3 regions of the Comamonas sp. GCA5 genome follow, and region 2 is predicted to be linked to each of the others. Evidence: riboswitches for the same ligand, from Rfam matches in the RefSeq annotation. Region 2 holds a riboswitch; each other region holds the start of a gene.
The links. Region 2 has a riboswitch for cobalamin ahead of SJH88_RS03175 (TonB-dependent receptor). Riboswitches for the same ligand answer to the same signal wherever they lie in the genome.
Positions count from the first base shown of each region.

Region 1: another riboswitch for cobalamin. It lies ahead of SJH88_RS08880 (TonB-dependent receptor); the one in region 2 lies ahead of SJH88_RS03175 (TonB-dependent receptor).
Region 3: another riboswitch for cobalamin. It lies ahead of cobO (cob(I)yrinic acid a,c-diamide adenosyltransferase); the one in region 2 lies ahead of SJH88_RS03175 (TonB-dependent receptor).

Region 1 is NZ_JAZHFR010000028.1:554-11,197, reverse strand. It holds gene SJH88_RS08915 (alpha/beta hydrolase) at 1-497, shown strand, start outside; gene SJH88_RS08910 (multidrug effflux MFS transporter) at 645-1,721, shown strand; gene SJH88_RS08905 (hypothetical protein) at 1,718-1,882, shown strand; gene miaA (tRNA (adenosine(37)-N6)-dimethylallyltransferase MiaA) at 1,923-2,915, shown strand; gene SJH88_RS08895 (glycosyltransferase family 2 protein) at 3,380-4,630, shown strand; gene SJH88_RS08890 (PgaA family protein) at 4,627-5,559, shown strand; gene SJH88_RS08885 (hypothetical protein) at 5,673-5,837, shown strand; cobalamin riboswitch at 6,041-6,271, shown strand; gene SJH88_RS08880 (TonB-dependent receptor) at 6,408-8,357, shown strand; gene SJH88_RS08875 (hypothetical protein) at 8,751-9,017, shown strand; partial or broken gene SJH88_RS08870 (DUF924 family protein) at 9,726-10,381, opposite strand.
Region 2 is NZ_JAZHFR010000007.1:66,508-77,151, forward strand. It holds gene SJH88_RS03160 (cobyrinic acid a,c-diamide synthase CobB) at 1-1,343, opposite strand, end outside; gene SJH88_RS03165 (hypothetical protein) at 1,399-1,548, opposite strand; gene SJH88_RS03170 (TonB-dependent receptor plug domain-containing protein) at 1,545-2,840, opposite strand; partial or broken gene SJH88_RS03175 (TonB-dependent receptor) at 2,957-3,262, opposite strand; cobalamin riboswitch at 3,324-3,549, opposite strand; gene rnhA (ribonuclease HI) at 3,722-4,171, opposite strand; gene SJH88_RS03185 (class I SAM-dependent methyltransferase) at 4,174-4,941, opposite strand; gene gloB (hydroxyacylglutathione hydrolase) at 4,940-5,716, shown strand; gene SJH88_RS03195 (transglycosylase SLT domain-containing protein) at 5,713-7,224, shown strand; gene recR (recombination mediator RecR) at 7,408-7,998, opposite strand; gene SJH88_RS03205 (YbaB/EbfC family nucleoid-associated protein) at 8,071-8,403, opposite strand; partial or broken gene dnaX (DNA polymerase III subunit gamma/tau) at 8,486-10,476, opposite strand; RNA gene ffs (signal recognition particle sRNA small type) at 10,579-10,644, shown strand, end outside.
Region 3 is NZ_JAZHFR010000098.1:712-10,595, reverse strand. It holds partial or broken gene cobN (cobaltochelatase subunit CobN) at 1-3,732, opposite strand, end outside; gene cobW (cobalamin biosynthesis protein CobW) at 3,732-4,811, opposite strand; gene SJH88_RS16765 (ABC transporter ATP-binding protein) at 4,855-5,664, opposite strand; gene SJH88_RS16760 (FecCD family ABC transporter permease) at 5,664-6,698, opposite strand; gene SJH88_RS16755 (ABC transporter substrate-binding protein) at 6,695-7,570, opposite strand; partial or broken gene cobO (cob(I)yrinic acid a,c-diamide adenosyltransferase) at 7,570-8,126, opposite strand; cobalamin riboswitch at 8,322-8,537, opposite strand; gene SJH88_RS16740 (GNAT family N-acetyltransferase) at 8,583-9,086, opposite strand; cobalamin riboswitch at 9,146-9,371, shown strand; gene SJH88_RS16735 (ABC transporter substrate-binding protein) at 9,506-9,884, shown strand, end outside.

The sequences.
Region 1 (10,644 bases), on a different contig from region 2:
TCGGCCAGACCCAGCCGGCCAGCCTGCCCTCGGAGGTCAGCGCCCGCGAAGACGCGCTGGCCGCCTGGCACTGGCTGGCACAGCAGCACCCCCAGGCGCCGCGCTTCATCTTCGGCCACTCGCTGGGCGGGGCCATCGCCATCGACCTGGCCACGCGCGTCGACGACGAACAGGGCCTGGTGGTGGAAGGCACCTTCACCAACATCCGCGACATGGCGCGCAACTTCCAGTGGGGCTGGCTGCCGCTGGGGCCGCTGATCACGCAGAAATTCGACTCGCTGGACAAGGTGGCCCACATCGGCGCGCCGCTGCTGGTGGTGCACGGCAGCGCCGATACGCTGGTGCCCCCGGCCCTGGGCCAGCAGCTGTACGACGCCGCCGTGCCGCCCAAGCAGTGGGTGCTGGTGCAAGGCGGCACCCACCACAACACCAACAGCCTGGGTCAGGCCCAGTACCGTGCCGCCCTGGCTGCGTGGCTGGCACCTAAAAATCCATAGCTGTTCGCGCTTGCCAGGCAAGCGCCAGCGGCATTTTTTGCCACTGTCTTAAACAAGCGACACCACGCCCAGGTGCAACTGCTAACCTGCGCGGCGGCCGGCCCCCATGGCCTGCCGCCCGTTGGTTTCACTTCGCACTGGTTGTTCGTGTCTTCTGTTGCCCCTCCCGCCGCCGCACGCGCGGCCATGTCCCCCGTGTTCGTCATCGCCATGCTGGCCCTGCTGCTGGGCCTGCAACCGCTGACGACCGACCTGTACCTGCCGGCCCTGCCCCTGTTGACCGAACAGTTGGGCGCCAGCGTGGCCCAGACCCAGACCACCTTCACCGCGCTGCTGCTGGCCTTTGGCGGCTCGCAGCTGCTGTGGGGCCCGCTGTCCGACCGCTGGGGCCGCCGCCCCATCCTGCTGACCGGCATCGGCCTGTACGTGCTGGCAGCCGTGGGCTGCGCGCTGGCGCCCGACATGCACAGCCTCATCGTGCTGCGGGTGCTGCAGGGCGCCGCCCTGGGCGCGGCCGTCATGGCGGCGCGCGCCATCGTGCGCGACCTGTACCAGCCCGTCGAGGGGGCGCAGGTCATGTCCAAGGCCCTGACCGGCCTGGGCGTGCTGGCCTGCAGCAGCCCGCTGCTGGGCAGCCTGCTGGCCACCCACCTGGGCTGGCGCGCCACCATGGTCACCCTGGCGCTGGCCGGCAGCGGGGCCTGGCTGCTGGTGTGGCTGCATTTCCAGGAAAGCGTGCAGCACTTCAACCCGCACGCCCTGCGCCCGCGGCTACTGTGGCAGAACTGGCGCCGCATCCTCAGCCACCCGACCTTCCTGGCCTACACGGCCACCACCAGCTGTTCGTTCGCCGGGCTGGTGGTGTTCCTGACCGGCTCGCCCTTCGTGTTCATGGGTGTGCTGGGCTGGAGCGCGCAGGACATCGGCCTGCTGCTGGCGGCCAACGGCATGGTCTACATCGGCGGCACCATCCTGTGCCGCCGCCTGCTGGTGCGCTGGGGCGTGCGCCGCACCGTGGCCGTGGCCGGCGGCCTGGCCCTGCTGTGCGCGTGCTGCTGGCGGCGCTGGCCTGGGCCTGCGTGCGCAGCGGCCTGGCCTATGCCGCGGTGTGCATGCTGTACCCGGTGGCCCACGGCATCCAGCAGCCCTGCGGGCAAAGCGGCGCGGTCAGCAGCTTTCCGCAGGCGGCGGGCACGGCCTCGGCGCTCAACGGTTTCATCATGATGGTGTGCGCCTTTGCCACCGGGCAGGTGCTGGGCCGCAGCTTCAATGGCACTGTGTACCCCTTGGTTTTCGGGCTGGGCCTGTGGTGCCTGGCCGCAGCCTTGGCATCATGGATGCTGGTGCGCCGCTACGGCGCCCCCGGCGCGGCCACTTCGGCCTGATGCGCGCCGGGCTGGCTTCAACCCTTTCCTACCCCCTGCCTTGACTGCGTCCCCCCACCCTCTGCCCTGCATTGCGATTGCAGGCCCCACGGCTTCCGGTAAAACCAACGGTGCGCTGGCCCTGGCCGCCGTCCTGGCCCAGCGCGGCCAACCCAGTGAAATCATCAGCGTGGACTCGGCCCTGGTCTACCGCGGCATGGACATCGGTACCGCCAAACCCAGCCGGCAGGAGCGGGCCGCCGTGCCCCACCACCTGATCGACATCCTCGACCCGCTGCAGTCGTACAGCGCGGCCGAGTTCGTGCAGGACACCCAGCGCCTGGTCGCTGAGATCCGCGCCCGCGGCGCCATTCCGCTGCTGGTGGGTGGCACCATGCTGTATTTCAAGGCGCTGCTCGACGGCATCGACGACATGCCCGCCGCCGACCCCGAGGTGCGCGCCCGGCTGGACGCCCAGGCCGCCAGCATCGGCTGGCCCGCCATGCATGCCGAACTGGCCCTGGTGGACCCGGAAACCGCCGCCCGCCTGGCGCCCGGCGACAGCCAGCGCATCCAGCGTGCGCTGGAGGTGTGGCACATCTCCGGCCAGCCGCTGTCCAGCTTTCACCAATCAAAAAAGAGAGCTGAAGACGCACAGCCCGCCTTTGATTGCACGCTGTTTTCTTTGGAACCCAGCGACCGTGCCTGGCTGCACGCCCGCATCGCCCAGCGCTTCCAGGCGATGCTGGACGCCGGCTTCATCGACGAAGTGCAAGCCCTGCGCGCGCGCGGCGACCTGCACCCCGACCTGCCCAGCATGCGCTGCGTGGGCTACCGCCAGGTCTGGGAAGAGCTGGACTGGCAGGTCCGCAAGAACACCCCGCAACTGAACATGCACCTGGTGCGCGAAAAGGGCATTGCCGCCACGCGCCAGTTGGCCAAGCGCCAGATCACCTGGCTGCGCAGCATGCCCCAGCGCCACACCATCGCCTGCGACGACCCGCTGGCCACCATGCAGCTGGTCCAGGCCGCGCTGCAGTGCCTGCCGGCCTGATAACGACACAGACCGTTCAGACTTAGGACCGGCCTTGTGCAGCCGGCCACCGCTGCCCGGACAATGGTGCCTGTTGCCCGATGGCATCGCCCACGTGCCACGCCCCTGTGCGGCCCACGGGCCCAGTAGTGCCACGGCCTGATGCGGCGCGGGACCACCCCGGTTCACCGTGCCCACCGCTGCGGCAGGCGTAAAATACTGCGCCACCGGTAAGACCGCTGGGTCTGCCGACTTTCCACGCCGCGGTTGAGCACCACGTCTGCAGTGCCGTTGCACTGGCCGCACAACCACCGCATGCTTGCATGCGGTTGCAATGTCTAGCCCTGCATGCCCAACCCGCCTTCCCTGATCGGTCCCTCCCCTTCCCCTGCTTCTCGGCCGCCGGATGCCCCCGATCCGCAGCGTCCACGGTGGTATCTGCCCGTGCGCGCCAAGTTCGGGATTGCCATCGCGGCTTCGGTCCTGTGGGCCTGTGGCGCCGCCTGGCTGGCCAGCGCTGGGTCCACGACCTGAGCCAGCAGACCGGGCCCGTGCTGGCTTACCTGGTCATCTACGGCATCGCCGTGATTCCGGGCTTCATGAATGCCTTCTTGGTGGTTAGCCTGCTGCTGGACCGGCGCCCGCGCTTCAAGCCCCAGCCCGCCACAGGCGCGCTGCCGGCCATCACCATCTTGGTGGCGGCCTACAACGAGGCCGCCAGCATCCTGGGCACGCTGGAGAGCATCGACCGCCAGGACTACCCTGGCCCCTTGTCGGTGATCGTCGTCAACGATGGATCCACCGACAACACCCTGGAACTGCTGGGCACGGTGCACTATCCCTGGCTGCGGGTGCTGGACATCGGCCGCAACGTGGGCAAGGCCCGGGCCTTGACCCAGGCACTGGAACAGGTCCACACGCCCCTCACCCTGACCGTGGACGGGGACTCTTACCTTTTCAAAAACGCCCTGGCCAACCTGGTGCGCCGCTATCTGAGCGACCCCGTCAACACCCGCGCCGTGGCCGGGGCCGTGCTGGTGCGCAACTCGCGCGTGAACCTGGTCACCAAAATCCAGGAGTGGGATTACTTCCACGGGATTGCCGCCATCAAGCGCCTGCAAAGCCTCTACCAGGGCACGCTGGTGGCCCAGGGCGCCTTCTCCCTGTACGATACCCAGGTGCTGCGCCAGTTGGGCGGCTGGCCCCACACTGTGGGGGAAGACATCGTGCTGACCTGGGCCATCCTCAAGGCCGGCTACCGCGTCGGCTTTGCCGAGAACGCCTGTCTGTTCACCAACGCCCCGGAAACCTGGAAGCAGTTCATCCGCCAACGCCAGCGCTGGTCCCGGGGCTTGATCGAGGCCTTCAAGGCGCACTGGCAACTGCTGTTCCAGGCCCGCATGAGCACGCTGTTCATATGGTGGAACCTGCTGTTCCCGTACATGGACCTGGTATACACCCTGGCCTTCATACCCGGCCTGCTGCTGGCCTGCTTGGGGATCTACTGGATTGCGGGGCCCATGACACTGCTGGTGCTGCCGCTGGCCCTGCTGGTGAACTACCTGATGTTCCACGTCCAGTCTGCCATGTTTCGTGAACAAGGGCTGAAAGTGCGCAGCAACCCATTAGGCTTCGTCTTCTATGCCTTGTTCTACAGCATCGTGCTGCAGCCAGCCTGTGTCTGGGGCTACTTCAAAGAAATCGTCAGCCGCACCAAACACTGGGGAACCAAATGAACCTGATCTGTTACCACACCGCCTGCGCGGCCCTCTTGTGCGCCGTCACCCTCAGCCCCGCAGCCGCCTCCAGCGACGAACGCCCCAGCCGCTTCGTCTCTGCGGGGGTGGATGGCAGTAACGACTCTGACGGTTTCAGCGAATTCAAGCCCTGGACCCAGTACGAGGGCGCCAACGGCTGGGGGCTGCGGGCCGGCTGGCAGCACTACGCCATCGACGGCTGGAGCACCGAGGGGCGCAGTCTCTACCTCACCCACCAGCAGCGCACCCCATCCTGGACCAGCCAGGGCCGGCTGGGCCTGAACCGCAGCGCCGGTCACTCACACTGGGTGGGCGTCTGGGATGGCATGTACCAGCTGTCCCGCCAGACCTCTGCCGGCGTCAGCCTGGAGCGTGACGTGGTCAACTCCCGCCGTGGCCTGACCGAGGGGCTGACTGCCACCACGGCCATGGCCGTGCTGGACCAGCAACTCTCGCCACGCTGGAGCCTGGGCCTGGCGGCAGGCAGCACCTGGTTTTCTGACGACAACCGGCGCGACACCCTGCGCAGCCGCTGGACCTTCACCCTCAGCGAAGACCAGGGCCTGTATGCCTATGCCACCACGCGCCATTACCGCAACAGCGAGCCCTATCGCCGCGCCTACTTCTCGCCCGAACGCTTTCGCGAAGCTGCGCTGGGCCTGATGTGGAAAAAAGCCCTCAACGACCAGGTGGTCCTCAGCACACACGCCGACCTGGGCCGCCAATACATCGAAGGCGAAGGCCAGCGCCTGTGGCACGTCGGCCTGTACCTGTCCGCCCCGCACCGTGCCGCCATCCAGTGGAAACTGGGTTTTGCCACCAGCCGGGACCATGCGTCTTCCATCATCGGCAGCAGTGTCAGCTACCGCTACACCAACGCCGTGGCCAACGTCCGCATCCCCTTCTAAGGGGTTCCCTGCACGCCGCGCATGGCCTGGACCCAGCCGGCGGCCCGGCCCACACTTACCACTGCTTACGTGAACCGGCCGCCCAGGCCTTAGCCTTGGACCAGGAGTTGCCCATGAAAACCATGACCCTTTGCGCCACCGCCTTGTGCCTTGCACTGGCCCTGGGTGGCTGCGCCCAGCGCGCGCAGTACTACCAGCCCTCGGACACCAGCGCCCGCAGCGGCAGCGGCATCACCGTGTATGGCGAGATCGACGCCAGCGTGGTGCATTCGCGCTGAGCGCGCTGGACACACACCCAACGCCACAGGCTCCGTGCGTGTGGGCGATGCCGCAGGTGCACCCACACAGTGCAAGCACCAACTATCAGCATATCCCCTGTCACACCACAGCCTGGATGCACGTCCCAGCGCTGCGGGCACCTGCGCCGCGCAACCCGTGCGGGCGGGAAGCCCGGTATCATCGCCGTCCACTGCCTCCCAAGAGGCGGTGACCACGTTATCGGTGCCCAGGTCGGTCACGCCCTGGGTTAAACGGGAAACAGGTGCGCGCCATTCCCCAATGGATGCAATGCCTGTGCTGCCCCCGCAACGGTAAGTGCGAGTCTGTGGAAGCAGTGCCACTGGGACGACAACGTCCTGGGAAGGCGTTCCACATGTCCGGTCAACCGGACCAACGCACCAGCCCGGAGACCGGCCGAAACGTACAGAGTCGGATGCGCTGCGGGGTGGCAGCGACGAGTGCGGCATGTTGGCTGCCTTCAGCAGCCCCCTTCACCGAACGCGGTGCATCCATGTACGCAACACCGCCGCCTGCGGGGACGCAGGATCGCGGCCTGATGAGTGATGTCCATGCCCTCCCGTCCTTCCCCATGTTCCCTGGCTGTGGGAACCGCCCTGTCCTTGCTGGCGGCCCCTGGCAGCGCCCAGTCCAGCCTCAGCGAGCCCATCGTGGTCTCGGCCACACGCATCGACATGCACGACCAGGATGCGCCCTATGCGTCCGAGGTGCACACCCGCAGCGACATCGAGCGCTCGGGCGCGCATTCGCTGTTCGACTATCTGGCGCAGCAAAGCTCGCTGCAGATCAGCCCCAGCTACGGCAACCGCTACACCCCGCAGATCAGCATGCGGGGCTATGGCAATGACGGCTTCCAGAACCTGGTGATCTCGGTCGATGGCCGCCGCCTCAACAACATCGACTCCATCCCACAGCTCATCGGCTCGATCTCGCTCAGCGACATCGAGCGCATCGAAATCACCAAGGGCAGCGGTGCCGTGATGTTCGGTGACGGCGCCACCGCCGGCACGATCCAGATCTACACCAAGCCGCGCAGCGGCGTCAGCCTGGAAACCTATGCGGGCGACCACGGGCAGCGCGGCGCCATCGCCTCGGCAGGCCTGGTCCGCGAGCGCTTCGATCTGTCGGCCACCCTGGACCACAGCCATGTGAACGGATTCAGCAGCCCCGACCCCACGGGCCACCGGGACCAGTCGGAAGGCAACACCTGGCGTGTGGCCGGTGCCCTCAAGCCGGTGGAAGGCCTGAGCCTGGACATGGAGGCTGGCGCCTCGCACATCGACACGCGCTACCCGAATCCGCTGACGCAGGCACAGTTCAACGCCAACCCCGGCATGTACACCGGAGACCCCTACCCCTACATCCAGCAGAAGCTGCAAAGCGACCACTGGAGCCTAGGCGCCGAGTACCGCGTGAACCGCCAGTGGAAGCTGTCGGCCCGCCACAACGATGAGGACAAGTCCTCGCGGTACCCCAACTCTACGCCCGCCCAGTACCGCTACGTGTCCAACGAAGTGGCAGCGCAGTTCCAGCACGACGCGCTGATCCTGAATGCGGGTTATCAGAACTTCGATGGCCAGCGCACGCAATCCGGCAGCACCACCAAGCACAACCGCGGCCTGTTCCTGCAGGGGCAGTACATGCTGGAGGCCCTCACCCTCTCCGCCGGCATCCGCCGCGAGGAAGTCACCTACCGCCACAGCCCGCTCAGCGGCCAGTCCCTGCAATCTGAGCAGCGTCTGACCTCGTGGGAGCTGGGGGCCAACCACCGCCTGTCGCCGCAACTGGCACTGTTTGCGAACTACAGCGATGCCTTCGTCACCCCGGACGTGGATCGTTTCTTCTTCACCGACTGGAGCTCGGGCTCGCCCGTCACCGCCTTCAACGGCTTCATCGAACCCGCCAAGGCGCGCACACTGACTGTGGGCGCCAACCACCAGACGGCACGCCACCGCCTGAAACTGTCGGCCTTCTACGCCAAGCTCTGGAACGAGATCTACTACTTCGAGACCGGTCCGTTCTCCGGCATCAACACCAACATCGACCAATCCCACAAGTACGGCCTGGAGCTGCAGGACCGCGTGCAGATCACCCCGCGGCTGTCCGGCCACATCAACTACGCCTGGACACGCGCCATCATCGACCGCGAGAACGACGGCGGCGGCGCTTTCGATGGCAAGGAGCTGCCGGGCGTCTCGCGCCACAGCGTGGTGCTGGGCCTCAACCTGCGCGTCGCGGAGCGTGGCAACCTGCACCTGTCGCACACTTGGCGCAGCAGCACCTGGGCCGCGGGCGACTTTGACAACAACAACGCCCAACGGCAAAAAGCCTTCCAGAGCACGGACCTGACCTACCGCCACCAGCTGGACAAGCACCTGGACATGTACGTGGGCGTCAGCAACCTACTGGACCGCAAGAACGGCATCTGGGTGCGCGACGACGCCATCTACCCCGTGCAGTTCGAGCGCACCTGGAAGCTGGGCGCACGCATGCAGTTCTGACCCCGTGCCCCTGCCGCGCCCACGCCCGGGGGCGGTACAGCGGTGGGACATGCCCCCCAACCCATGCCGCGCATGTCCCACGCGGCCAGCGTCTGCCAGAGCACCGCACTGGCCGCTTGGGGCAGGTGCAAGGGCCAGCCTTCAGCGCCCGGCAGGTGGCGTGCCTCACCCAGCGCCACACCGTCGGTGCCTCGGTGCAGACACTGTGCACGGCCTGCGCCCCGCACGACCTCTCCAGCCAAAAGGCGTGCCAGACGCAGACCAAATCGGACCCACTCGATGGCCGGTACCCTGCCCTACCACCACGCCATCCCACCCGCCAGCACACCGTCCGCCTGATTTAGGTACAGTGATGCCCCCTGCACGCCCTGCGTGCCCGCCGAAAAGAACACCATGACCCAAGATCCACAGCGCCAGAGCGAACTCAAAAAAATCGAAATGTGCGATGCCTGCGCCGGCATCCAGCGCAACTGGCGCAAAGCCCCCGGCCACGTCGAGCTGGCCCAGGGCAGCAACTACAAGCGCGAACGCGCCACCGGCATGGTCACCGTCACCCGCTACGTCTGCGAGCGCTGCGGCACCAACTGGGAATACGAGAACGACAAGAACAACATGCACGCCGGTTGGTCCCTGACCGGCCGCCGTCCCACCAAAGACTGAGACTTCTCGAAAAAAGATAGCTGGTAGCGCAGTATCTACAAGCTGCACTGCCCAAAAAGGCAAAAATGGGCGCGCCCGTCGCACATCGCACAGCCAGGCACATGCCCCCAAGCTCGATTGCTTTCCGGCTTGCCGCATCGCGGTGCCTGCCGGAACTGGCAGGCGTGGAATGCAGGATTTGCGCATGCAACGCCTGGGTTTTCGCGGGACAGCGCTCGCGTCACCATTTCAGCCGCCATGTCTGTTAAGACAGCGGCAGGCACCGCGCGGCAGCCGATTCCACCCCGTTAGATTTTTTCAGCCATCGGCGCGTGTGGCTGGCCGCAGGTGTGACCGTCACCGCCGTGGGTGCTGCCACTGACTGCGGCTGCATGGTCGTCAGTACCTCACCAACGGTGCAGGTCCTGTAACCAGGGCTACTTGCGCAGAGGATTTTCCCCATCCGGCCTTGGGCATCGGGCTGCATGCCCCCGCCAGGGGCCAGCCACCGCATCAAAGCCATCGGACGGGGAATGCCCAGGCCATCCCCCAAGCATGCGAAACCAGGCGCACGGCAATCTTGGCCTGCCCAGCATGCCGCACAGACAGTCCCAGGATTGCAGGTGCAGGTGCAGGTGCAGGTGCAGGTGCAGGTGCAGGTGCAGGTGCAGGTGCAGGTGCAGGTGCCACCGCAGTGTTGACCGACACCGCGGGTGCTACCGCCCCCTCTCAGAACCCCGCGCCCGGCTGGCTCAGATAGGCCTTCTCGGCCGCCGTGCTCTCGCGCCCCAGGATGGGGTTGCGGTGCGGGAAGCGTCCGTACTGCGCAATCACCTCGCGGTGCTTGTGCGCATAGTCCAGCGTGACCTGGAAAACTCGCGCAACTGCGGCGGCGCGTTGCGCTGCAGCTCTTCGAAGGCCACCACGCTGCTCTCCTGCATCGCCAAGTTCTCGGCATGCTCCAGCGGCAGATAGACAAAAATGCGCGCCATCTCCGGGATGCTGGGATCCTGGTCCCAGCCCCGGTCAATCCCCTGCAAGGCCAGCGCCAGCGCCTTGGCATCACCGGCAAAGCTCTTGGGCGTGCCGCGGTAGGCGTTGCGCGTGAACTGGTCCAGCACGATCAGCAGCGCCAGCCAGCCCAGCGGGGACTCCAGCCCCTCGCCGTCCAGCTTGCCGGCCAGCGCCTCCTGCAGCACCGCGCCAAACAGGTGGCGGATTTCCTCGTCCACCTCTTCCGACTTGGTGAACCACAGGGCCTGGCGCGTCTGCGCACTGGCGTTGGTGGGCAGCTCCGCCCCCAGCCAGTACTCCAGCACCTGCGACAGGCGAGGGTCCAGCGCCGACGCGATCGGCAGCGCCCAGGGTTTGGAAGGGATGGACATGTGCAAACTCCTTGTCATCTGTAATTTCATGCGGCCCGTGCGGCCCATGCGGGCCATGCGGCCCATGCGGCCCATGCGGCCTGCGCCCATGGTGCATGCCTTGCGCTCCCGGTGCAAGGCCAGACCAACCGTGCGTAGCGGGGACGCCCGCTCACAACGCGCAGGCAGGCAGCCCACCCATCAAAACCATAGCGCATGACGCCTGTCAGATCTGTGCTTCACGCCAAAAATGCATCGCACTGCGAGACACTCCGCCAGCGGTT
Region 2 (10,644 bases):
ACGGCACGCGGGTGCGAGGGAAACCAGGCATGGAAATAACTGGCATGGACGCTGCCGTGCTGGTAGATGGCCTCGCCCTTGTCGGGCGCCACCGGCTGCCGGGGGCGGCTGGTGCGCGCCACCTCGGCCGCCTGGCAGGTGAAGCGCGAGTAATGGAAGGTGTGCCCACGCAGCACCCCACCCTGCAGCGCGCACTGCTGCATGCCCAGGCCGGCCAAGCGTTCCTGCATCCGCGCCTCACCCGGCAGGATGCCCCACAGCGGCTGGCTCTGGTCCTGGGTATCGGTCATGCGCTGGCCCAGGGCCAGCATGCCGCCACATTCGGCCCACACGGGCTTGCCGGCCTGCACGTGCTGCTGCAGGTCGGCCTGCAGCCCGGTGTTGGCCGCCAGGGTGGCGGCGTGCAATTCGGGGTAGCCACCGGGCAGCCAGACGGCATCGCACACCGGCAGGCGCTCACCCGCCAGGGGCGAGAAGAAGGCCAGGTTGGCGCCCATGGCCTGCAGGCAGTCCAGGTTGGCGGGATAGATGAAGCTGAACGCCGCATCGCTGGCCACGGCCACGGTGCGCCCGCGCAGCCAGGGCTGGGGGGCTGCCACGGGCTGCGCCGGGGCTTCAAACGCCACCGACCAGCGCTGCCAGTCCTGCCAGTCCATGCGCCCCAGGGGCGTGTCGGCCAGGGCATCGGCCGCGGCATTCAGCCGCGCCATGGCATCGGGCAGCTCGTGGGCTGCCACCAGGCCCAGGTGGCGCTCGGGCAGCAGCTGCGCGTCCTTGCCCGGGCCCATGCGCTGCAAGCCGCCCAGCCACAGCTGCGGGTCGCGCAGGCTGCTTTGCAGCATCTGCGTGTGCATGCCGGTGGCCACGCGGTTGGCCAGCACACCGGCCCAGGGCACGCCCGGCTGGTACTGCTGCATGCCCAGCACCAGTGCGCCAAAGCTGCCCGCCATGGCCGAGGCATCAACCACCAGCAGCACCGGCACGCCCAGCTGGGTGGCCAGATCGGCCGCGGTGGGGCTGCCGTCGAACAGGCCCATCACGCCTTCGATCAGGATCACATCGGCCTGCGCGGCCGCAGCATGCAGGCGCGCGCGCACCTCGTCCATGCCCACCATCCAGCCATCGAGGTTGTGCACCGTGGCCCCGCTGGCCAGTTGGTGCCAGTACGGGTCCAGGTAATCCGGCCCGCACTTGAAGACCCGCACGCGGCGCCCCTGGCGGGCATGCCAGCGCGCCAGCGCCGCGGTGATGGTGGTCTTGCCCTGGCCCGAAGCGGGGGCGGCAATCAGCACCGCCACGCAGTGGTGCACGGGAGGGGATGGAGGGGTAATCAGTGGTGACATGCAAGCTCTCGGGGGTGCCCGCCAGGGCCACGGCGGGCAGATACGGCGTCGGCGGTTACCAGGACATCCATTTCACGCCCAGCCACAGCGTACGCCCGGCGGTGGCGTAGTCCTTGACTAGGGTGTAGTCACGGTCCAGCGCATTGTCGATGCGCGCGGTCAGCGTGAAGTCCCTGGCCAGCTGGCGCGAGGCGGACAGGTTCACCAGGGTGTAGCCACCCAGGGATTTGACGGCCTCCGCATCGTCGTTGAAGCGGCGACTGGCCGCCTGCAGCTCGGAGCCCAGGGTCCAGCCCGCCAGGGTGGTTCAGCCCCCAGGGTGGCATAGCGCTGCGAGCGGCGCTGCAGCAAGCGGCCGGTCTGGGCATTGCGTGGGTTCTGGAAATCCACCGACGCATACCACTTCACCACACCGGCGCGCCAGTTGCCGGCCAGAGTGATGCCTTCCAGCTGGGCCGCGTCCACGTTCAGGTAGCAGCCCTGGCTGAGCGCCACCGGGCAGGTGCCCTGCTTGGCGGCATAGACCACCAGGTTCTCAATCTTGTTGCGGTAGGCCGTGGCGCTGAACGCACGGTCCTTGTCGCCCCAGCGCAGCCCCAGTTCCATGTTGCGGCTTTCCTCGGGCTTCAGGCTGGCATCGCCGTTCTGCGAGAAGCGCTGGAACAGCGTGGGCACGCGAAAGCCGGTGCCCACCGAGGCCGTGGCCTTCCAGTGCGGGGCGAAGTCCCAGCCATAGGCCAGTGTGGCCGTGCGCTTGCCGCCAAAGTCGCTGTCCCGGTCATGGCGCAGGTTCAGTTGCACGGCGTGCCGCTGCCAGTGCAGGCCATAGCCCAGGCCCAGCGCGTTCTGGTGGCGCGAGCGCGCGTCACCGCCCACCAGGCTGGTGTTCTCCAGCGTGTCCTCGCGCCGCTCGGCCAGCACCGAGAAAGTGCCCACGCGGCTGCGCCATTCGTTGTGCACCAGGTAATTGCGCAGCAGGGTTTCGGTGCGGTAGTGCGTGGCCGTCCAGGTGTCGTAGCCGTGGCGCGACTGGCTCACGGCCACGCGCGTGCGCCACGCGGGCGTCCAGTCGCCCTGCCAGTTCAGGCCATAGGCATCCAGGGTGCGGACCGCACGGTCGTTGCCCTGGGCGCGGCTGTCGTAGCCGGCGTTCGAATCGCTGGTCAGGGCCGTGACGTCCAGGCGCTGGCCCGCGCTGAGCTGCAGGCCCACGCGCGCATTCGCCGATTTGCGCACATAGCCGTCCTTGTCCACGTTGCGGCGGGTGCCCCCGGTCTTGGCATCGAAGCCCTCGCTGTCGGCATAGGACAGGCCCAGGGCATAGTCCCAGGCGCCCTGCCCGCCGCTGAATCCGGCCGTGCCCTTCTTGGTGCCGTACGAGCCCGCGCCCACGGACACATGGGGCTTGAAGCCGGTCTCGCCACGGCGGGTGAAGATCTGCACCGTGCCCGCCATGGCGTCCGAGCCATACAGCGCACCGGCCGCGCCGCGCAGCACCTCGATGCGCTCGATCGATTCCAGCGGCAGCGTCTCCCAGGGGCGCCGCCGGAGCCATTCTGGGCATCGATGCGGATGCCGTCGACATACACCGCCGTGTGCTGCTTGTGCGCGCCGCGCAGGAACAGGTTGGTGTCCGAACCCGGGCCACCGGTGCGGGTGATCTGGATGCCCGGCACCTTGGCCATGACATCTTCCAGCGCCAGGGCGCCGCTGCGCTCCAGGGCCTCCCCGTCCAGCACCGTCACATCCGCCAGCACCTCGCTCAGGCGCTGCTCGGAGCGCGTGGCCGAGACCACCACCTCATCCAGGGCCGCCGAGGCCGCCGGCGCCACCAGGCCCGCCAGAGAGACCGGGCGCCACGCCATCGCCGGCATCCAGGCACGCTGACGCCGTTGTTCGAACACATTCATTGGAAACATCACCAGATTCCACCCGTGTCAGCCTCCCCGCCGACCATGGGCAAACATGCCTGCCCAAGGGGCAGACACACGAATGTTGGCCGGTATCCGGGCTGGTCCCTCAGTCCATCGCCTTCCCAGGTGCTTGTTCAAGGCATCCAGTGGCTGTATTGATGGAGGGGCGCTATGACAGGCGCCAGGGACTCACCGTTGCGGGGGCAGCGCAGGCTAGGTCAGGTCGAAGGCCGACCCACCATCCTGCTTCCCGTTGAACTGCAATCTTGCGAACCAAGTTGCGAGCACCAACAATGCAAGCTGGCGATTCTAACTGGGCGTGACGGGCCATGGTGCACCGCACAGCAGTGCCGCAGCCGAATGCAGGGCTGCACAAAAAATGAGCGGCATCCGCACAAAGACAAAGGGCCTCAGATACAAACCTATCTGAAGCCCTTGCTCATTCAGCGCCAGGCGCTATCTTTTTCAAATTCTGCCCAGCGCCCGGTCCACGCCCAGGTTGGCCAGGGCATCGGCCCGCTCGTTGCCCGGATCGCCCGCATGGCCCTTGACCCAGCGCCACTCGATGCGGTGTCCCGCGCCGCTGACCAGCGCATCCAGCGCCTGCCACAGCTCAACGTTCTTCACCGGCTGCTTGGTCGAAGTCTTCCAGCCCTTGGCTTTCCAGCCATGGATCCATTCCGTGATGCCCTTGCGCACGTACTCGCTGTCCAGGAACAGCGTCACATCGCAGGGGCGCTTGAGGGCGCGCAACGCTTCGATCACGGCGGTCAGCTCCATGCGGTTGTTGGTGGTCTCGCGCTCGCCGCCAAACAACTCCTTGGTGTGCGGCCCGGCCTGCATCAGCACGCCCCAGCCACCCGGCCCCGGGTTGCCCTTGCAGGCCCCGTCCGTGTAAATCACTACTTGGTTCAAATTTATTTCCTTTGTGGTGCTTGCTGGCACGCTGCCGCCGGGCGGGCCTGCGCCGCGGGCGCACGCTTGCGCCACGCAGGCTCCAGCAGGCGCATGCCATGCACCCTTTTCACAGCCAGCACGCAGTATGCACCGCCCAGCACCGGCCAGGCCTTGTTGCCCAGTCGATCCATCCAGCGCCAGCGCTGCAGCCAGGCCGGCGCCTCCAGCGCCGGGGCGTGGCAACCGAAATCGGCAGCCACCACGTCCATGGCCAGCACCTGCAGCCAATCGCGCACGCGCCAGTACGGCAGGCCGCGCCAGGCATTCAACCCGGGCTCCGGCACACGCTCCAGCCCATGCTGAAGCCCCCACAGACTATAGGGGTTGAGTCCAAACAGCAGCAGCCGTCCTTCGGGCACCAGCACGCGCACCGCTTCGCGCAAGGCGGCATGCGGGTCCTGGCAATGTTCGAGGGTGTGGGGCATGACCAGCAGGTCGACGCTGGACTCGGCGAACGGCAGCGCCTCGGGGGCGCACAAAAGTTGTACACCTTCAGGGACTTGGCAAGCCCCGGGTTCAAGGTTCCAATCGGTGCTTTGCGCGGCCACCCAGCGGTTGGGCATGCGGTTGTGGCGCAGCGCTTGCAGCAGGGGCCAGCCCAGCTGCACGCTGTGATAGCCGAAAATATCCGCCACCGCCTCATCACACCGCTGCTGCTCCCAGTCGAGCAGATAGCGGCCAAATGCCTTGGCCATCCACGGATGGCCCTCTTGCTTTGCATCGTTCATGAACCTGTTGCCGTTGCCTGCGTTTTCTGACAATTACATCTGGCTGCTGCACGACGGCCAGCACGCCGTGGTGGTGGACCCTGGCGACGCCGGGCCCGTTCAAGCGGCGCTGCACGCCCAGAGCCTTCAGCTGCAAGCCATTCTAGTGACCCACCACCATGCCGACCATGTGGGCGGCGTGGACGTGCTGCGTAATGCCACCGGCGCCACGGTCTACGGCCCGGCCTACGAGCCCCTGCCCGAGCCCGTGGTGCGCGTCGACGCGCACAGCCGCATCCGCCTGCTGGGGCAGGACTGGCAGGTGCTGGAAGTGCCCGGCCACACCGCCGGCCACATCGCCTGGTACTGCGCCCCCGTGGATGCGGCACCACTGCTGTTTTGCGGCGACACGCTGTTCTCCGGCGGCTGTGGCCGCCTGTTCGAGGGCACGGCGCAGCAGATGTACGACTCGCTGCAGACGCTGGCGGCTTTGCCACACGACACCCGTGTGTTTTGCGCCCATGAATACACTCTGAGCAACCTGAAATTTGCCTGCGCGGTGGAACCAAGCAACCCTGCCCTGCTCCAATACCGCGCGCATTGCGAGGCACTGCGCCAGCAACAGCAGCCCACCCTGCCCTCGACGCTGGGGCAGGAGCTGGCAATCAACCCTTTTCTACGTTGCGACGTTACAGAGGTTGCGCACAGCGCACACCACTTTTGCTCCACCGTAGACCCTACACAACCCGCCAGCGTGTTCGCAGCGCTGCGTGAATGGAAAAACGCATTCCGATGAATTTGCGCCATCTTTTAGTCCTCGCCAGCGTGGTTTGGCTCGCTGGTTGCGCGACCGCCCCCTCCACCTCCTCGTACGACGGTCCGCTCAAGCCCATCACACGCGCCTCCCCCGGCACCTCCAAGGTCACCTCGCTGGAATACAACAGCGACCTGTGGGAACGCATCCGCCGCGGCTTTGCCATGCCCGACCTGGAGCACGAGCTGGTCGGCAGTCAAGAGCAGTGGTACGGCAGCCGCCCCGACTACATCGAGCGCATGACCACACGCTCCAGCAAGTACCTCTTCCACATCGTGGAGGAGCTGGAGCAGCGCAACATGCCGATGGAGCTGGCCCTGCTGCCTTACATTGAGAGCGCCTTCAATCCGCAGGCCGTGTCCAGCGCCAAGGCCGCCGGCATGTGGCAGTTCATGCCGGCCACGGGCTCGTACTTCGAGCTGACCCAGAACGCGTTCCGGGACGACCGCCGCGATGTGCTGGCCTCCACCCGCGCAGCCCTGGACTACCTGGAAAAGCTGCACCGCATGTTCGGCGACTGGCACCTGGCCCTGGCCGCCTACAACTGGGGCGAAGGCAGCGTCGGGCGCGCCATCAAGCGCAATGAACGCATGGGCCTGGAGACCAGCTACACCGACCTGAACATGCCGGGCGAAACACGCAACTACGTGCCCAAGCTGCAAGCGGTGAAAAACATCATCGCCCACCCGGAAAAGTTCAACATCGAGCTGCCCAACATCGAGAACCACCCCTACTTCCAGGCGGTGGAGATCAAGCGCGACATGGACATCGAGCTGGTCGCCCGCCTGGCCGACGTGCGCCTGGAGGACTTCAAGGCTCTCAACCCCTCGTTCAGCCGCCCGACCATCTTTGCTGCCGGCACCACCCAGATCCTGCTGCCCTGGGACAACGCCAAGGTGTTCCAGCGCAACCTGGCCGCCTACGATGACGACCAGTACGCCAGCTGGACCGTCTGGGTCGCCCCCAGTACCATGACGGTGGCCAGTGCCGCCCAGCGGGTCGGCATGAGCGAGACCGACCTGCGCAGCGTCAACCGCATTCCGCCACGCATGATGATCAAGGCCGGATCGGCCCTGATGGTGCCGCGATCGCCCCAGCACCGCCAGGACGTGTCCACGCACATCGCCGACCACGGCACCCTGGCGTTTGCGCCGGAGATCACCGAAGTGACGCGCCGCACCGCGGTCAAGGTGCTGCGTGGCGACAACATGGCCAAGGTGGCCAGCCGCCATGGTGTGACCTTGGCCAACCTGGCGCGCTGGAACGACATGAAGCCCACTGCCTCGCTGCGCGCCGGCCAGTCGCTGGAGGTGTACAAGACCGTGCGCGTCAGCGCCGCCCCCACCCGCACCGCACAGGTCAGCAAGAGCACCAAGGCAAGCAACACCTCCAAGCGCCCGCGCGCCACCGGAACTGCGAAAGAGAAACCCGTGGTCACCAAGGTGGCGCAACAAACCCGCGGCGACACGCCGACCAAGCGCAAGCGCTGAGCGCCGACGACAAAAAGGGCCCTGGTTTTTCAGGGCCCTTTTTTATTGGGGAAGGTGCCTGAGAGCCACTCTCACAACCCAACCCCTCGGAGATAAAGGCTTGAAACGAGATGCGAAGCCGCAGGCAGCCGCTCCGTACGACCATGCCAAGCGACGCCGTACCCGAGGTAGTGTCAACGACTCTTAGCGGCGCTCGACCAGGGCATGGGCAATCGTGCCCAGGTCCACATACTCCAGCTCGCTGCCCACCGGCACACCGCGCGCCAGCCGCGTCACCTGCACCTGGCGGCCCTGCATCAACTCGGTCACGGCATGCGCCGTGGCCTCACCCTCGGTGGTGAAGCTGGTGGCCAAAATCACCTCCTGCACCACGCCATCGGCCACCCGCTCCAGCAACCGTGGCAAACCAATGTCCTTGGCACCCACACCGTCCATCGGGGAGATGCGTCCCATCAGCACAAAGTAGTAGCCGCTGTAGGCGCCAGTGCGCTCCATCGCGGCCAGATCGGCAGGGGTCTCCACCACACACAGGCGCGCGGCATCGCGCGCGGCATCGCGGCAGATGGGGCAGACGGCGTCGTGCGTGAAGGTGTTGCAACGGCTGCAGTGCTGCACCGAATCCACCGCCTCCTGCAAGGCGCGCGAGAGCACGCGTGCGCCATCCTGGTCGCGCTGCATCAGGTGGAACGCCATGCGCTGGGCCGACTTCACCCCCACACCAGGCAAGCGGCGCAGGGCCTGGATCAGCGGGTCCAGCGGTTGAAGGTCAGACATGTCTCAAACCCATGTGCCAAGAAAAAGGGAAAGCACCATGGCTTTCCCCTGGGGTCCTGCGGCGCAACGCGCTCAGAAAGGGAACTTCATGCCACCGGGCAGACCGGGCATGCCCGCGGTCAGCTTGGACATCTTTTCATTCGAGGTTTCCTCGGCCTTGCGCACGGCGGCGTTGAACGCAGCAGCCACCAGGTCTTCCAGCATGTCCTTGTCGTCCTGCAGCAGGCTGGGGTCGATGGTCACGCGCTTGACGTCGTGCTTGCAGGTCATCACCACCTTGACCAGACCCGCGCCAGATTCACCTTCCACTTCGATGTTGCCCAGCTCGTCCTGCGCCTTCTTCAGGTTGTCCTGCATGGTCTGGGCTTGCTTCATCAAACCGGCGAGTTGTCCTTTGTTGAACATGGTTGGCTTCCTTTATTTGTCACTCAAAAAATCAGATGCTGCGATGGTGCCATGACTTGGCATGCCCCAGTCCCGGCGCCTGCTATACCGGGCGGATGCTGCCAGGCACGATGGTCGCGCCAAACGTGGTTTGCAGGAACTGCACGTTCGGGTCATTGGCCACAATCGCCTCGGCCTGCAGTTGCCGTGCCTGGGCGCGCGCCTTGTTGCGCAAGGCCGGGGTATCGGTCACCTTGCCGCTTTCCAGCTGCAGGCTGGTGCAGTCAGTGACCTGGGCCAGGGCCTTGGCCAGGCGCTCACGCGCCACGGCCTGGTTCAGTGACGCCCGCTCCACGCGCAGCGTCCACACGCCGGCCTCCTGGGCGATCAATTGCGACTGCAAGGCCAGCTCACGCACCAAGGCGGTGATCGCCTGCGCCGCATCCAGCTGGGTGACCACGGCGTGCCAGACGTCGCCCAAGGGCGTGGCCTCCACGGCGATGGCCGCGGCCGGCGGCGCCACCGGCTCTGCCACGGCGTCGACAGGCACCATCTCGGCCGCCCTGCCCTCCCAGGGCGCCGCATCCATGGGCACATCGTCCCACACCGGGGGCTCTGGCTCCTGCGGCTCCACGGCCTGCTCTGGCTCATCGTCCCAGGGCGGCGACAGGTCGTCGTCCGCAGAGGTGGCATCGTCCATCGCCACCGCTTCCGGTGGCGCCACCACTGGCGCGCTAACGGCCACCTGATCGGCGGGCTTGGCGACCTCCACCCGCGTGGCTGCGAGGGCCGACTGTGGCTGTGGCTGTGGCTGTGGCTGTGGCTGTGGCTGTGGCTGTGGCTGTGGCTGTGGCTGTGGCTGAGGCTGAGGCTGAGGCTGAGGCTGAGGCTGAGGCTGAGCAGCTTCAGCCTGCGGCACTGCACTGTCAGCGGGTTTCAGTGTTTTTTTTCAGCCAGGGGCGCTGCAGCGCTGGTGGTTGGTCCGTTCTGGGGCTTGAAGGCCAGCAGGCGCAGCAAGGCCATGGTCAAGGCCGCGTATTCATCCGGCGCCAGGCCCAGCTCCTGCCGGCCGTGCAAACAGATGCTGTAGAGCAGCTGTGTTTCGTCCGCGGGCATCAGCTGTGCCAGGCGCACCATCTCCTGCGCATCGGGGTCGGCAGCATCGCCGGCCGCGGCCATGTCGGGCACGGCCTGCAGCACCGCCATGCGTTGCAGGATGCTGGACATTTCCTCCAGGGTCGAACCCGCCGACACGCCGTTGTAGCGCAGCGTGTCCACCGTTTCCACCACCGTGCGGCCATCGCCCTGCGCCAGGGCTTCAATCAGGCGGAACACATAGCTGCGGTCCACGCTGCCCAGCATCTGGCGCACCGAAGCTTCCTGCAACTGACCGCAACCAAAGGCGATCGCCTGGTCCGTCAGCGACAGCGCATCGCGCATGGAGCCGCGCGCACCGCGCGCCAGCAGTTTCAGGGCCTGGGGCTCGGCCGCAATGTGTTCCTGGGCCAGCACCTGCGTCAGGTGCTCGAACACCGTATCCGGCGCCATGGGCCGCAGGTTGAACTGCAGGCAGCGCGACAGCACAGTCACCGGCACCTTCTGCGGATCGGTGGTGGCCAGCACAAACTTGAGGTACTCCGGCGGCTCCTCCAGGGTCTTCAACATGGCGTTGAAGGCCGTGTTGGTCAGCATGTGCACTTCGTCGATCATGAAGACCTTGAAGCGCCCCTGCACCGGCTTGTACACCGCCTGCTCCAGCAGGCTTTGGACCTCGTCCACACCCCGGTTGGAGGCCGCGTCCAGCTCGATGTAGTCAGGAAAGCGGCCGCTATCGATTTCCGTGCACGCAGGGCAGACGCCACAAGGCGTGGCGGTGATACCACCCTGACCATCGGCACCTGTGCAATTGAGCGACTTGGCCAGAATGCGCGACACCGTGGTCTTGCCCACGCCGCGCGTACCGGTGAACAAATAGGCATGGTGCAGACGCTGCTGCGTCAGCGCGTTGCCCAGGGCCTGCACGACATGCTCCTGCCCCACCATTTCGGCGAAGTTGCGGGGACGGTATTTGCGGGCGAGCACGAGATAAGACATGGGGCCGGATTCTACGGGTTGCACGCCGGACACCACCAACACCGGCGGTTTATCTTCGCGCCGGCCTGCAGGGGGCCGCAACAGGCCCTATAATCCGTCCCTGACAGGCCCCCTCGCATGGGGAAGCAGCCAACCGGGTCAGGTGGGGAACCAAGCAGCCCTAACTGT
Region 3 (9,884 bases), on a different contig from region 2:
CCTCCAGCAGGCGCTCGCACATGCCGTGGAAGGCCGCCGGATTGTGTTGCTGCAGGAAATCGCGCGTGGCGGCATCGGCCACGAAGGCGTCGGTCACGCGGGCGTACTGGTCGTCGCGCACCACGCGCGCCGTGGCGTCGAAGGCGAACAGATAGTCCACCGTGGCCGCGACCTCGAACGCGCCCTTGTAGCCGTGGCGCTTGATGCCCTCGATCCACTTGGGATTGGTCACGCGGGCGCGCACCACGCGGCTGATTTCCTCTTGCAGCGTGCGCATGCGCGGCGATTGCGGGTTGCTGTGATCGCCAAAGTACAGGTCCGGCTGCTGGCCGCTGTAATGGCGCACGGCGGCCGCCATGCCCCCCTGGAACTGGTAGTAATCGTCCGAGTCCAGCAGGTCGTGCTCGCGGTTGTCCTGGTTGTGCACCACCAGCTGGATCTCGCTGAGGCGGCGCACAAAGGTCTCGGGCACCGCCGTGCCGTCGTCCTGCTGACCGTAGGCATAGGCGCCCCAGTTGCGGTAGGCCGTGGCCAGGTCCTCGTCGCTGTCCCAGTTGCGGCCGTCAATCAGCCCCTGCAGGCCGGCGCCATAGCTGCCGGGCTTGGCGCCGAACACGCGCAGCCCGGCCTGGTGGCGGGCCGCCTCGTGGCTCAGGCCCTGGGCCTGCAGCTCGGCCGCTTCCTGCAGCACGCGCGCGCGGATGGGGTTGGTGAAGGCGTCCTCGTCGTCCAGGCTGGCGACCTTCTGCACGGCGGCATCGAACAGGCGGATCACGTTCGTGAACGCGTCGCGAAAGAAGCCGGACACCCGCAAGGTCACATCCACCCGGGGGCGGCCCAGGATGGACATGGGCAGCACCTCGAAGTCGCTCACGCGCCAGCTGCCGTCGTCCCACTTGGGACGCACGCCCAGCAAGGCGAAGGCCTGGGCGATGTCATCGCCGCCGGTGCGCATGGTGGACGTGCCCCAGACCGACAGGCCCAGCGAGCGGGGGTAGTCGCCATGCTCCTGGGTGTAGCGCTCGACCAGCAGCTGGGCCGACTTGAGGCCCAGGGTCCAGCTGGTGGGCGTGGGCACGGCCCGGGTGTCGATGGAAAAGAAGTTGCGCCCGGTGGGCAGCACGTCGGGGCGACCACGCGTTGGCGCACCACTGGGCCCGGCGGGCACGAAGCGCCCCTGCAGGCCACGGCTGAGCTGCAGGATTTCCTGCGGGCCGCAGTCCTGCAGGCGTGGTCGCAGATCGTGCTGCACGCGTTGCAGCACCTGACGGGCATGCACGAAATTGGCCTCCAGCGCAATGCTGTCAAGCGCATCATGCTCCAGAATTTGCAGTGCCAGCAGCTCCAGCCGCTCGCGCGTATCGCCGGTGTGGCGCCAGGGCTGGGGGTCGACCTGCCGCAGCAGCTCGGGGAACGGGCCACTCCAGGGCTGCTCCCAGGCGGCGTCCAGCGGATCGAAGTCGCAGCCCGGCAGCAGGTCCTGCGCCAGCGCCCGGATCAGGCTGTTGTTGGCACCCTGGCCGTGGCCCACGGGGTGGCGCGCCAGAGCCAGCAAGGTGTCGCGCTCCAGCCGGCCGGTGGGCGACTGGCCAAAGATGTGCAGGCCGTCGCGGATCTGGCTTTCCTTGAGTTCGCACAGGTAGGCATCGGTCTTGTTCAGCAGCTCCTGCTCCTCGGCCTCGGAGCGCGGCGCCGCCATGCCCAGGTCCTGGTGCAGGTCGTGCGCGACGATGTGCGCCAGGATCTGCTGGCGCAGCAGCGTGGCCCGCCGGCGGTCCAGCGTGATGGCTTCGTAGTACTCGTCCACCATGCGCTCCAGGTCGCGCGTCGGGCCGTAGCTTTCGGCGCGCGTCAGCGGCGGCATCAGGTGGTCCACGATCACCGCCTGGGCGCGGCGCTTGGCCTGGGTGCCCTCGCCCGGATCGTTGACGATGAAGGGGTACAGGTGCGGCATGGGGCCAAACGCCAGGTCCGGCCAGCAGGTCTGGGACAGGGCCACGCTCTTGCCGGGCAGCCATTCCAGGTTGCCGTGCTTGCCCACGTGCACCATGGCATCGGCCTGCCAGGCGGTGCGCAGCCAGTGGTAGAAGGCCAGGTAGTAATGCGGTGGCACCAGGTCCGGGTCGTGGTAGCTGGCCATGGGGTCCAGGTGGTAGCCGCGCGCCGGCTGGATGCCCACAAACACCTGGCCCAGGCGCAGCCCGGCCACCATGAAGCGCCCCTGGCGTAGCATGGGATCGGCTTCGGGCGCACCCCAGCGCTGCAGCACGGCCTGCTGGTTGACCTCCGGCAGGCTGTCAAAGAATGCCTGGTAGCTGGCCAGGTCCAGGCTTTGCTGGGCCGCGCGCAACTGCCAGGACGCGGGATCGTTGGTGATGCCTTGCTGCAGCAGCGCCATCAGGGCATCGCCGTCGGCGGGGATGTCCTGCAGTGCATAGCCTTGCTGCTGCAGGGCCTGCAGGATGTGGATGACCGAGGCCGGCGTGTCCAGCCCCACGCCATTGCCCAGGCGGCCTTCCTGCGTGGGGTAGTTGGCCAGGATCAGCGCCAGGCGCTTGTTGGCATTGGGCCGGTGGCGCAGGCGGCACCAGCGCCGGGCCAGCTCCACCACGAAGGCCAGGCGCTCCGGATGGGCCTGGTACTGCACCACGTCGGACTGGGTCAGCGCGCTGCGGTGCGACAGCCCTTTGAAGCTGATGGCACGCGTGATGATGCGGCCATCCACCTCGGGCATGGCCACGTGCATGGCGATGTCGCGTGGCTGCAGGCCGTGGGCGTCGTCCAGCCAGCTTTGCTGGTTGCTGCCCGACATGATGACCTGCAGCACCGGGATGTCGCCCGCCAGCGCGTGGTCGCCCGGGGTTTCCAGCGACGACTGGGCGAACGAGGTGGTGTTCAGGATCAGCGACACCTGGTGGGCCGCGCACAGCTGGTGCAGCAGGGCCAGGCTGGTTGCGTCCTTGAGCGACAGCACGGCCAGCGGCAACGGGTTCATGCCCTGGGCCCACAGTTGCTGGCACAGGGTGTGGAACAGCTGGGTGTTGCCCGACTGCAGGTGCGCGCGGTAGAACAGCACCACCACCACCGGCTGGCCGGCCTGCCACTGCAGCGGCCCGGGCTGCTGCCAGTCCTCGACCGTGGCCACATCGTGCGCCGGGTGGTAGACGGCGGTGGCCGGCAGCGGCCGGGCGGGCAGCGCCGCCTGGGCGCCGCCCAGGAAGCTGTGCCACAGGTAGCGGAACATCTCGCGCGCGTTGGCCGCCCCGCCCTCGCGCAGGTAGCGCCAGATGCTGCGGCACTGCTCGATGGAGGCCGTGCTTTTTGCAGCAGGTTCATGTCTTCCGTGGTGCAGCCGGAGAACATCACCAGCGTGATGCGGTGCTTGCGGCAGACCTCGCGCACACGCTCCGTGCCATACGGCCAGTAGCTTTCGCCGCCCAGGTGGTCGATCACGATCACGCGGGCGTGCTGCAGCACCTCGTCCACGTACAGGTCCACCGAGGCGGGCTGGCGCAGGTGCATCAGGTTGGCCAGGCGCACCGTCGGCAGGGGCTCGCCCTCCAGCCCCGGGGCTGTGGCCTGTGCCTGCAACTGTTCATAGGCATCGGCCAGCAGCGCCAGCGTGGTGTCGGCCGCACTCAGCACCACCACGTCGGCCGGCGACTGGCCCAGGCTGGACACAAAGGCTTCGTCGTCGACAAAGCCACCGGGCTGGACAGCGAGCAGGTGCATCAGCAGGCTCCGGCAGTCAGACCGTCCAGCGCAGCGCGGATCGCGCCCTCCTCCAGGTCGTGGCCGATGAACACCAGGTGGGTCTGGCGGGCCTCGTCCTCGCGCCAGCGGCGGTCGAAGTAGCTGTCAAAGCGCTTGCCCACGCCGTGCACCACCAGGCGCATGGGCTTGTCCGGCAAGGCCACAAAGCCCTTGATGCGGTAGACCGTGTGCTCGGCCACGATGGCGGCCAGCTGGGACAGCAAGGCCTCGCGCTCCACCTCGGGCAGTTGCACCACCACCGAGTCGAACACGTCGTGGTCGTGCTCGTCGTGGTGGTGGTCGTCCTCACCGTGCTCGTGGTGGCCCACGCGTTCATGGATGCTGTCTTCCGAGGCGCTGGACAGGCCCAGCACCACGTCCAGGTCGATCTGGCCATGGCTGGCGGCCACGATCTTCACCTGCGCCGGCACTTCCTCGCGCACGATGGCTTCGACCTGCGCGCGCTCGGCGGTGCTGGCCTGGTCCAGCTTGGTCAGCACCACCAGGTCGGCGGAGATCAGCTGGTCCTCGAACAGCTCGTGCAGCGGCGATTCGTGGTCCAGGTTGGGGTCCTGCTTGCGCTGGGCATCCACGGCCGCGGGGTTGGCGGCAAACTGCCCGGCCGCCGTGGCGGGCACATCGACCACGGTGATGACCGCGTCGACCGTGCAGGCGTTCTTGATTTCGGGCCAGTTGAAGGCCTGCACCAGGGGCTTGGGCAGGGCCAGGCCGCTGGTCTCGATGAGGATGTGGTCGATCTCGTCGCGGCGCTCGATCAGCTTGCGCATCACCGGGTAGAACTCTTCCTGCACGGTGCAGCACATGCAGCCATTGGCCAGCTCGTACAGCTGGCCGCTTTGCGCGCCGGCCTCGTCCTCGCAGCCGATGCCACAGCCGCGCAGGATGTCGCCATCGATGCCCAGCTCGCCGAACTCGTTGACGATCACCGCGATGCGGCGGCCATTCGCGTTGGCCAGGATGTGGCGCAGCAGCGTGGTCTTGCCGCTGCCCAGAAAGCCGGTGACGATGGTGGCGGGAATTTTTTGGTGGGTGTTCATGGTCGAAAGACTCCTGTGATCCGTGAAAAATGGGTCGTCGGCTTCAGCGCACGCCGGCCCCCGAGGGTTCTGTCCCAGGCCGGCAGCGCCAGGGCAGCACGTAGCCCTGGCTTTCATGCTCGCCATGCATGGCCTGGACCTGGTAGACACGCTGCAGGTGCGCCGGGGTCAGCACATGGCGCGGCGCACCGCAGGCCACGGCCCGCCCGCCTTGCAGCAGCAGGACGCGGTCGCAAAAGCGGCTGGCCAGGGTGAGATCGTGCAACACCACGACCACGGCGTGGCCGGCATTGCACTGGGCGCGCAGCAGCTCCATCACGCTGAGCTGGTGGTAGGGGTCCAGCGCCGCCACGGGCTCGTCGGCCAGCAGCAGCGGCGCCTGCACGGCCATGGCGCGGGCCAGGCGCGCGCGGGCGCGTTCACCGCCCGACAGCGCGTGCAGGTGGCGCTCGGCCATGTCCGTCAAATGCATAGCACTCAGCGCAGCATCCACGGCATTTTGATCGGTTTTGGATGCCGACGCCAGACGCCAGCGGCCTTGGTGCGGCAGGCGCCCCAGGGCCACGAAGTCACGCACCTGCAAGGGCCAGGCCACCTGGTCGCCCTGGGCCAGGTAAGCCAGGCGCCTGGCGCGCTGGTGGGGGGCCAGGCGTGCCAGGTCCTCGCCATCCAGCAGCACCCGCCCCTGGTGCGGCAGCAGCTGGGCCAGGGCGCGCAGCACCGTGCTCTTGCCCGCGCCATTGGGGCCGATCAGGGCCAGCAGCTCGCCCGACTGGACCTGGAACGACAGGTCCTGCACGCAGGTCTGGCCCCGCCATGCCACCTGCAGCGACTCGACCGACAGCGTACGCATCAGCGATGCCTCCAGCGCTCGCGCACCACCAGGTAAAAGAAGAAGGGCGCGCCGATCAGGGCCGTGACCACGCCCAGCATCAGCTCCACCCGCCCGCTGAGCAGGCGCAGCGCAATGTCCGCCCCCAGCAGCAGCACGGCCCCGCCCAGCGCACTGGGCAGCAGCAGGCGCGAGGGCCGGTAGCCCACAAGGCTGCGGAACAGGTGCGGCACCACCAGTCCGATGAAGCCGATGGACCCCGTCATCGCCACGCTGGCGCCCACGCACAGCGCCGTGCCGGCAATCACCTGCGCGCGCAACCGCGGCAGGTTCACGCCCATGCTGGCGGCCTCGTCCTCGCCCAGCGTCAGCGCATCCAGTTGCCGGCCGCTGCCGGCCAGGATCAGCAGCCCCAGCGCAATGAACGGCAGGCACAGCCGCACCTCGTCGAAGCTGCGGTCGGCCAGCGAGCCCATCAGCCACAGCACGATGTCCTGCATGTCGGTGGGCGTGGGGGCCAAGTTGATGGCCAGCGACGTCAGCGCCGCCATCAGCGAGGACATGGCCACGCCCGCCAGAATCAGGGTCAGGTTGCTGGCGCCCCGGCTGGCGATGCGGTAGAGCACCAGCGTGGCGGCGGCCGCGCTGGCCATGGCCACCGTGGGCAACAGCCAGGCATTCCAGTGCCACAGCCCGAAATAGATGCACAGCACGGCGCCCAGGCCGGCGCTGGAGCTGACGCCCAGCAGGCCGGGCTCTGCCAGCGGATTGCGCAGCAGGCCTTGCAGGGCCGCACCCGCGACGCCCAGCGACATGCCCACCAGCACCGCCAGCACCACGCGCGGCAGGCGGATTTCCTGCACGATGGCCTGGTGGCGCACGGCCAAATCGCTGGCGCCTGCGGGCTGCCAGGCCGCCGCCCACCAGTCCGCCACGCCGATGGACACCGAACCGATGCCCAGGGAGATGCCGGCCAACACCAGCAGCAGGGCCAGCAGCCCGGTGTTCAGCAGCCAGACACGGGGCATGCCGGTGCGCGGGGTCCAGCGCATCATGGCCCCCCCTCGCGCAGCGCCACCCGGGCGGCAGGCCGCGGCAAGGCGTCGATCTGGGCGGCCACCGACTCGGCCGCCTCAATCAGTTGCCAGTTGCTGCAGCCCCAGTCGTTGTGCTGCAGCACCACCACGGGGATGTGCTGCAGCAGCTTTTGCATCTGCGGATGGCGGCTCAGCCCGGAGCGGGCATAGGCCGCGTCATTGACCAGCCCGGGGGTGATGAAGATGTCGGGCGGGTTCTGCACGATGCGCTCCAGATCAATGCGCCCCCAGCCCTGCAGGCCCAGCGCGCTGGCATGGTTGCGCAGGCCGGCGGCCGTCAGCACGGCGTCCACATGCGTCTGCGCCCCCGCGCTGCCGCCATTCGGGCGCAGGTACAGGACCTTGAAAGGCCGCGGTGTGCCGCGCAACTGCGCCAGCCTGGCGGACAGGCTGTCCAGCAGCGCCTGCGCGGCGGCCTCGCGCCCCAGGGCCTGACCCATCTTGCGCGTGCTGCTGAAGATGCCCTCCCAGTCGGTGGGAAACGGCACCGTCACGATCTGCACGCCATGGCGCTGGAGCAAGGCCGTCTGGTGCCGGGCATTCCAGCGCCGCGAGGCCAGCACCACCTGGGGCTCCAGGTGCAGCACATCCTCCGCCGTCGCTTCGTTGGCGGGAAATTGCCGGGCCTGGGCGGCCAGGGAAAAGCGCTGCGCATCCTGGCTCTGGCGCGACAGCGACAGGATCTGCTGCGGCGCCGCCAGGCTCAGCGCCAGGGTGTCCGCGCAGATGTTGGTGGACATCAGCGTGGGCAGCGCCCCCGCCCCCGCCCCCACGGCCATGGGCAGGCCGGCGCACAGCGCCAGCAGCAGGGCCTGCAGCGGTGGCCGCATCAGAAGTCCACACCCGCCTGCGCCTTCACGCCGGCCTGGAAGGCATGCCGGGTGTCGGCGATCTCGCTGACCGTGTCCGCCAGCGCCAGCAGCGGTGCCGGCGCACTGCGGCCGGTGATGACCACCGATTGCCCGGCGGGGCGGCGCTCCAGCGCCTGCTGCAGCTGGGGCAGCGCCAGATAGCCGTACTGCAGCATGAAGGTCAGCTCGTCGAGCACCACCAGGCGCAGGCTGGGGTCGGCCAGCATGCGCTGCGCCGCCTGCCAGGCCTGGTTGGCGGCGGGCTGTCGGCCTCCCAGTCGCTGCGCTGCCAGGAACAGCCCGTGGCCATGGCGTGGTAGTCCACCTGGGCCATCGCCCCCTGCCCCAGCAGCCCCTGCTGCTGCAAAAAGGTGACTTCGCCCGAGGCGTGGGTGCCCGTGATGAACTGCACCACGCCGGCGCGCAGGCCATGGCCCAGGGCCCGGTACAGCATGCCGAAGGCCGAGGTGGTCTTGCCCTTGCCGTGGCCGGTCAGCAGCACGACGATACCGCGCTCGACCTGGGCGCGCGCCATGGCAGCCTGCACCTGGGCTTTCTTGTCCTGCATGCGTTCGGCATGCTGTTGTTTGAACGTGAGGTCCATGCTCTCCCCGAGCCATTTCCATGGAAAGGCATGCCCATACGGGAAGGTGGTGTGTGTGTGCGGCGGGCCGGCGCCCCGCCAAGGCGGGATGGAACCTGTCAGCAAACGGCCCACACCCCGTGGCATACAACTGCGTGCCAACAGGTCGGTATTCTGGCTCGCCGTCATACAGCGCACACCGCCTTCCCGGGGGGCACCCAGTGGCATCGAAGTGTGTCTGTCAGGCTTACAGCAGCGGGGGCTGCGCCGGAATGCTCCACACCAGGGGTGTGAGGTCACCGGACTTCCCGTTTCACCCCACGCACGCGGGTGCGGCGGGGCTCCTGTTGGAGTGTGGATTATAGAAGCGACTGCCGCCCCCGCGGCGCAGACCGCGGGCGGCACGCGCTACAGGGCGCATTGCATGTGGATGGTGTGCCAGGGCGCGGCCGTTTCACGCTGCACCACCTCAAAGCCCTGCTGCTGCCAGAACTCCAGCGCGCCCGGCAGGAACGGGTGCGTGTGCAGGTACAGCAGTTGCACCCCCTGGGCGATGGCGTGCTGGCGCACGTGGTCCAGCAAGGCCATGGCCAGCCCCTGCCGGCGCCACACCGGGGCGACGAACAGGCGCACCACCTCCACCACGCGCAGCGCACCGAAATCCAGCTGCGCAAAGCGGCCATCGTAGGCGCGGTAGGCAATGCTGCCCACCATGCCGTGCTGCGGATGCCGGGCCGCCCACATGCCGCCCGTGCCCGCCGCGTACACCTGCTCAAAATGCTGCAGATCCGTGGGGGTTTGCTGCGGATCCACCAGCGTGCCGAACATCTGCTGGCGGGCCACGTGCAAGAAATCCTGCACCACCTCCAGGCGGTGGACGGGCGCAATGACCATGCATTCGGGAAGGGACATATCAGGCTGAAAACAGGTGTCCACGCAGACGGTGCCTGCGCCAGACGCTACAAAATCAGCTACATTACCCGAACTTTGGTTCCGCAAGGACATGCGCCAGCCACCGCCAGCCGCATGAGGGAATCCAATGACCGCCACCCGCTTCAGGGTCTGGCGGCCGAATGGAACTGCCCCCGCAACTGTAGGCAACGAGCCCGCCCCATCCGCCACTGAATCCACATTCGGGAAGGCGGGGCGACGCGATGACGTGCCAGTCAGGAGACCTGCCAAAGCACCAACCATCGATTGCCGGCGGGGTGTCCGGGAAGTGAGCAATGTCCCGTGGACCTGCCTGCCAGGGCCTTTCGGGGTCCCGCGCGCCGCGGGGGTGTTGCCAGTGCTTCCAGGGGTACCCGCTGTTTCTGGAAAGAAGCCCCCTGATGCTGCCTCGACGCCTTGCCTACGCCGCCCTGCTGGCCACCGCCCTGTCTGCCCACGCTGCGGACTACCCGCTGCAGCTGCAGAACTGCGGCCATCGCCTCCAACTGGACCGGGCACCGGCCTCGGTGGTCACCATCGGCCAGGGCGGCACGGAAATGCTCTACGCCCTGGGCCTGGGCGACAAAGTGGTGGGCACCGCCCTGTGGTTCAACCCCGTGCTGCCGCAGTTCCAGGCCATCAACGACAAGGTGCCGCGCCTGTCGGACAACATTCCCAGCTTCGAGTCGGTGATCGGCAAGCGCCCAGCCCTCGTGGTCTCGCAGTTCGAGTGGATGGTGGGCAAGGACGGTGTGGTCGCCACGCGCGAGCAGTTCCATG